Piscinibacter sp. HJYY11: one gene and its partner. The protein of the gene in region 2 interacts with the protein of the main gene of each other region in a pairwise test. Links are inferred from orthologs where the notes say so. Each region holds a gene or a part of one and is shown on either strand. Other genes may lie near its edges.

Region 1 (3,310 bases), 1.8 Mb from region 2 along the record:
GCCGGCCCGCGCTACCAGGTGCACCTGGACGTGCAGGTCGGCCCGAGCTTCGCGCCCATCGCCTCGCGCCGCATGAGCAGCGAAGGCGAGATCACGCCCGACGGCCTGCTTCCGCATCGCTATGAGCAGGAGACGCGCCTCGCCTTCGACGGGCCCTATCGCGCCATCGTGCGCTTCGACGGCAGCCGGGTGTGGATGTCCAACGGCAACTCGATGGTGCAGCTCCCCGGCGTGCAGGACACCGCCAGCCAGTTCGTGCAGCTCGCCTACCTCTTCGACCGCGAGCCGCAGCGCCTGCGCGTGGGCGCGGTGGTCGAGGTGGTGCTGGCGATGCCGCGCAACGTGTCGGCGTGGGTCTACGACGTGGTGAAGGAAGAGTTGCTCCACACGCCCTTCGGCGAGGTGCCGTCCTACCACTTGAAGCCGCGCCGCGAGCCGCGGGTCGGCGGAGACCTGGTCACCGAGCTCTGGATTGCGCCGCAGCTGCGCCATTTGCCGATACGCTTTGTGATCCGCCAGGACGCCGAGAACTACGTCGATCTGATGCTCGACCGGCGCCCCGAACTGGCCGCCCCCGACCCCTCCACGCGAACACCACCATGACCTTCGAGAACATCCTCACCGAGCTGCACGGCAGCGGTGCCCTGAAAACGGGCCTCATCACGCTGCACCGCCCCAAGCAGCTCAACGCCCTCAACGACGCGCTGATGAACGAGCTGGGCACTGCCCTCAAGGCCTACGAGGCCGACGACAGCGTGGGCTGCATCGTCGTCACCGGCAGCGAAAAGGCCTTCGCCGCCGGCGCCGACATCAGTGCGATGGCGACGTGGGGCTACATGGACGTCTACAAGTCCGACTACATCACCCGCAACTGGGAGACCATCCGCAGCATCCGCAAGCCCGTGATCGCCGCGGTGGCCGGCTTTGCGCTCGGTGGCGGCTGCGAGCTCGCGATGATGTGCGACATCGTCATCGCGGCCGACACCGCGAAGTTCGGCCAGCCCGAGATCAAGCTCGGCATCATCCCCGGCGCCGGCGGCACGCAGCGCCTGCCGCGTGCGGTGGGCAAGGCCAAGGCGATGGACCTGGTGCTCACCGGCCGCATGATGGACGCGGCCGAAGCCGAGCGCGCCGGGCTCGTCTCCCGCGTGGTGCCGGCGGCCGAGCTCCTCGACGTGGCGCTCGCCGCCGCGCAGACCATCTGCGAATTCAGCGGCCCGAGCGTGATGATGGCCAAGGAGTGCGTGAACCGCGCCTACGAGTCGCCGCTGTCGGACGGCGTCACCTTCGAGCGCCGGGTCTTCCACTCGCTTTTTGCCACTGAGGACCAGAAGGAAGGCATGGACGCTTTCTTGCACAAGCGCAAGCCTGAGTTCAAGCAACGCTAGAAGCTTCGCCCGCCCTTGAACTGCCCTCGCGTGCTGCGCGTGCGGGCGGTGGCCTTTTCAATGGCCGAGAACGAACGCGCCGCATGCGCGTGGCACACCGCGAGGCCCAGTGCATCGGCCGCGTCCTTGCCCGGCAGGCCGGGCAGCTTGAGCAGGCGCTTCACCATTTCCTGGATCTGCTCCTTGCGCGCATGGCCCGCGCCGACGATGGCCTTCTTCATCTGCAGTGCGGTGTACTCCGACACCTCGATGTTGCACGACACGAGGCCGGTGATCGCCGCGCCACGCGCCTGCCCGAGCAACAGCGTGCTCTGCGGGTTGACGTTGACGAACACGATCTCGATCGACGCGCAGGTCGGCTCATAGCGCGAGGCCACCTCGCGCACGCCGTCGTAGATGACCTTCAGGCGGCCGGGCAGGTCGCCCACGGCGACGGCGTCGGTCTTGATGGTGCCGCTGGCCACGTAGTGCAGCGTGCTGCCCTCGACATCGATCACGCCGAAGCCGGTGGTGCGCAGGGCGGGGTCGATGCCCAGAATCCTCATGCGCCAAAGTACCAGCGAAGCGAGTGGAAGAAAACAGGTGCGGCGAAACAAAGCGGCGCGACCCGGTCGAGCAGGCCGACCGCGCCCGTCACCGTGGCACGGCCACCCCAGTGGCGCACGCCGGCATCGCGCTTGAGCGCCTGCATCACCAGCTCGCCCAGCGTGCCGCAGCCGCCCGCGACGAAGCCGATGAAGATCGCCTGCGGTGCCTTGAACGGCGTGATCCAGTACAGCAGCCCGCCGACCAGGCCCGCGGCCAGCGCGCCGAGCGCCCAGGCCCGCCACGAGAAGGTGCGGCTGATGTGGCGCGCGGCCGGCAGCGTGCGGATGCGGCGCTTGACCGTGTGCTGCGCGATCTGCGCGGTGACGACCACCACCACGAGGTAGAGCACCAGGAAGGCGCCCCGGTCCTCGTAGTTGGGGAACTCGAGGAGCAGCAGCGCGGGTGCATGGCTCATGCCGTACACGCACACCATCGTGCCCCACTGGATCTTGGCGGTGCGCTCGAGGAAGCGCGTGGCGTCGTTGCCGAACACGGCCAGGATCGGCAGCGCGGCGAACGCGTACACCGGGATGAACACGCTGAAGAGGTCGAAGAATCGCCCGCCGGCCAGCCAGTACTGCACCGGCAGCACGAAGAAGAAGGCCATCAGCAACGCGCGGTGGTCGCCGCGGCGCGTGTGCGTAAGCGTGATGAACTCGCGCAGCGCCAGGAACGAGATGATGGCGAAGAGCAGCGTCGAGACGACGGCGCCGGTGGCCCACGAGATCCAGAACAGCAGCGTGCCGACCCACAGCGCGCGCATGTCGCGCCACATCGCATCGGTGGCTTCCTGCTTGTCGGGCGTGGCCTGCAGCGACTTCATGAAGGCCACCGCGGTGGCAAACGACAGGATGCCGAAGACGATGACGAAGAGCAGCCCGATCTGCTGCGAGATCGTGAGGCCCCTGAGCCACTGGCCGATGCTCGAGCCCATCACGACGCCACCTTGGCCAAGGCCATCACCGCCTCGCGTGCGCGGGCGAGGAAGGCGCGCTTGTCTTCACCCGGCTGCAGCTGCAGCGGCGCGCCGAAGGTCACCGAGCACAGGATGGGCACCGGCACCACTTCGCCCTTGGGCATGACGCGCTGCACGTTGTCGATCCAGGTCGGGATCAGCTGCACCTCGGGGAACTGCGCGGCCAGGTGGAACAGGCCTGCCTTGAAGGCCTGCGGCTCGCCCTTGTTGCCGCGCGTGCCCTCGGGGAAGATGACCAGCGAGTCGCCGTTCTTCAGCGCCTCGACCAGCGGCTCCAGCGGGTCTTCGTCAGCGGTGCGCACGCGGCTCACATAGACCGCGTTGAAGATCTCGCGCGTGATCCAGTGCTTGAGCGGCG
Region 2 (3,206 bases):
GCGCACCGGTGTCACCACCAGCCGCTGCAGCAGCCAGTTCAGCACCAGGAAGAGCGCCACGAACACCGCGACCAGCGAGCCGGTGAAGGTGGCGAAGAGCTGCTGGGCCTTTTCGCGCGGCAGGGCGGTGGGCACCGCGACGATCTGCGCGCCGACGACTTCGTTGAGTTGCCAGCCGAAGCCCGACTTGTCGCCATAGCGGGCGATGAGGCTGGGCGGTGCGGCGGCCGGCGTGCTGTGGCAGGCCAGGCAGGCCGGGTTGGTGATGCGGATCGGGCGGGCGACGTAGAAGAGGTCGCCCCTGCCCGTCTCGACCTCGCCCGACAGCTCGGTGGTCTTGGTGTCGGCACGGAAGCGGTCGACGATCTGGCGCTCCCAGTCGGTGGGCTTGTCGCGCGGGTTGGTCGGGTTGAGCGTGGCTTCCTTGTAGCTGTAGCCAGGCTGCTTGGCCGCCAGGCGCGACAGCGTTTCGGTGGCCGCGAATGCCGGCACCGTCTCGGGCAGGAAATGGCGGTCGAGCAGCGGGTCGAGATGGGGCTTGATGTTGTCGACGGTGTAGCCGCGCACCGCGACCGCCACGTCCATCAGGCGCTGTGCGTCGCGCACCACTTCGGCGCTCGCATTGGCCTGCACCAGCCGGTACACCGTGCCGCCGGCCACGGCAAGCGCGATCACGAACAGCAGCGTGAACACCAGGTTGAATCTGAGCTTCAGGTTCATGGAAGGTCTCGGAAAGTCAAACGAATTCGAGTCTCCGCCGCGGTGGGCACCGCATGCGCTTCACAACCAACTGCCGGGGAGCACGACTCAGGCGTCGTGCGAACGGGACGATAGCGTGGACTGGCGGAAACGGGCGCGCTGCTCGTCGCTTTCCAGGTGCGACTCCAGGCGTTGCAGCAATTCGGTCACGGAGTCGGCGCGCTGGGCTTCGTTGTCGAGCAACAGATCGGCGATGGGGCCGAGTTCGTTGGCCAACGCCTCGCGCACCCGCTCGCGCTGCTGGGGCGTGATGCGGAAGGTGCGCTGAAGCGGGGCATCGAGCGAGGCGGGGGTGGTGGTGTCCAGCTCGGCGGGCGTGGTGTCGTCGCTTTCGTTGTGGCGGCGCGACGCCCACGAGGCCAGCCACTCCTGCCGCTCCTGCTGGTTGATCAACATGCGGGCCGCGGCGGCCATGAAGTCGTCTTCGCTTTTCGCGTGTGCAGCGCAACGCTTCAGGTGCGGCGTCACGTTGACGTTCAGCCGCTTGCGCAGTGAGCGTTCGACGCGAGCGAAGAGACGAGGGTTGATCAGGTCGGACATGAACAGCGGCGCTGCCAAAAGCCGGCGAATTTTATTCGGCGACCCTGACCTTGACGCGGGCATTTGAAGTGCTCACCCCGCGACCCAGTGCAAGTTGTAAGCATTGTTTGCGCGCTGGTGCGGTTTTGGCGTCTGGCTATTTGGCCAAAGCTTTCAACGCAAGCTTGATGCCTTCGCTCACCCCCACGTCGGCCGGCAGGTTCTTCAGCGCGAGCGCCGCTTCGCGGTCGCTGTAGCCCAGGGCCACGAGGGCCTGCAGGATGTCGGCCTGCGCATCGTTGGCCACGCTGGTGGGCAGGGCGAGGTCGGGGCCGAGCTTGCCCTTGAGCTCGAGCAGCAGGCGCTCGGCGGTCTTCTTGCCGATGCCAGGCACCTTGATGAGGCGGCCGCTTTCCTGCAGCGACACGGCCTGGGCCAGCTCGGCCACGCTCAGGCCGGAGAGGATGGACAAGGCCGTGCGCGGCCCGATGCCCGAGATCTTCACGAGCTGGCGGAAAGTGGCGCGCTCCTCGGCGGTGAGGAAGCCGAACAGCACCTGCGCGTCCTCGCGCACGACGAAGTGGGTGAGCAGGGAGACACGCTCGCCCAAGCCGGGAAGGTTGTAGAACGTGCTCATGGGCACGTCGACTTCGTAGCCGACGCCGCCCACGTCCACGAGCAGTTGAGGCGGGTTCTTTTCTGCGAGCAGCCCGGTGAGGCGACCGATCATCGATCGCGCGCTCAGCGACGGAAGAGGCCGAGGCGCTGCGCCTCAAGGGCCGCTTCGGCGCGCGAGCTCACATTGAGCTTGCGGTAGATCTGCTTCACGTAATCGGCGATGGTGTGGCGCGACAGGTTCAGCTGCACGCCGATCTCGGGCAGCGTGAAGCCCTTGGCCACCCACAGCAGCACCTCGTTCTCACGGTCGGTGAGCTGCACGTGGGGCAGGTTCTGCGGGCGCTCCTGCGGCTTGTTCTGCGCGGCGAAATAGGCGATCACGCGGCGGGCGATCGACGGCGACAGCGGCGGCTCGCCCTGGCTGATGCGCTGCAGCTGCTCGACGAAGTGCTCGCGCGGCTGCTCCTTGAGCAGGTAGCCGAAGGCGCCGGCCTGCAGGGCCGGGAAAAGGTGGTCGTCGTCGTCATGGATGGTGACCACGACCGACTGGGCTTCCGGCTGCGCCTTTTGCAGCGCCGCCACGACGTCGACGCCGCTGCCATCGGGGAGGCCAAGGTCGATCATCGCGATCTCGAAGCGCTCGGCGGTGATGAGCGCCAGCGCGTCGTGCACGCGGGCCGCCTCGAAGACCTGCGCCTGTGGAAACACCTGCAAGGCCAGCGCCTTGAGCCAGCTGCGGATTTCGGGAAGGTCTTCCAACAACAGGATCTTGTTCATGGCAGCGACTCGCAGGGTGAAAACCGAAGTGCATCCTAACAGTCCAGCGGCTCGGCAAACCGTCTGGCGGGGCCCAATCTCAGGCCGTACCCAGGGGAAGCGTGAGCCGGATCACGGTTCCGTAGCCGGGGCCCGACTCCACCAGGCACTGCCCCTGCATCTGCTTGGCCCGGTGCTTCATGCTGGCCATGCCGTGGCCGCGGTCGAGCTTGCCATCGAGCTCCATCGGGATGCCCTTGCCGTTGTCCTGCACGACCAGCACGAAGTCCTGCTGGCCCAGGGTGCAGCGCACCTTGCAGTGCGAGGCCCCGCTGTGCTTGATGACGTTGCTGACCGCCTCGCGCAGGATGCGCGTGGTCTGCACGAAGGCACGGGCCGACAGCAGCTGCGTCACGTCTTCGCTGGGGCTGCGCCAGTCGACCTCGATGCCCGCCTGCCCCAGGCGTGACACGGTTTCGGCACGCCAATCGGCGAGGGCGTCGGCCACCGGCAGCGGCTTGCCCGTCAGCCCGCGCACCGACAGGCGCATTTCT

The links.
Region 1: the proteins of ruvA (region 2) and ruvC interact in binary tests that used the Escherichia coli proteins (3 or more experiments, as listed by UniProt). The link is inferred for Piscinibacter sp. HJYY11 from one-to-one orthologs.

The regions. Positions count from the first base shown.
Region 1 is NZ_JAERQZ010000001.1:4,498,863-4,502,172, forward strand. Bases 160-3,158 are described here. They hold ruvC (crossover junction endodeoxyribonuclease RuvC), read right to left. Parts: upstream 1,934-3,158; coding sequence 1,385-1,933; downstream 160-1,384. Other genes in these bases: JI745_RS21110 (DUF3108 domain-containing protein), read left to right, coding at 160-603; JI745_RS21115 (enoyl-CoA hydratase), read left to right, coding at 600-1,388; JI745_RS21125 (phosphatidate cytidylyltransferase), read right to left, coding at 1,930-2,910; JI745_RS21130 (lysophospholipid acyltransferase family protein), read right to left, coding at 2,910-3,158. Also shown: more of JI745_RS21110, read left to right, coding at 1-159; more of JI745_RS21130, read right to left, coding at 3,159-3,310.
Region 2 is NZ_JAERQZ010000001.1:2,673,338-2,676,543, reverse strand. Bases 223-3,117 are described here. They hold ruvA (Holliday junction branch migration protein RuvA), read right to left. Parts: upstream 2,009-3,117; coding sequence 1,436-2,008; downstream 223-1,435. Other genes in these bases: JI745_RS12315 (ATP-binding protein), read right to left, coding at 2,753-3,117; JI745_RS12320 (response regulator transcription factor), read right to left, coding at 2,020-2,673; JI745_RS12330 (hypothetical protein), read right to left, coding at 808-1,299; JI745_RS12335 (DUF3365 domain-containing protein), read right to left, coding at 223-720. Also shown: more of JI745_RS12335, read right to left, coding at 1-222; more of JI745_RS12315, read right to left, coding at 3,118-3,206. UniProt on the Escherichia coli protein: The RuvA-RuvB-RuvC complex processes Holliday junction (HJ) DNA during genetic recombination and DNA repair.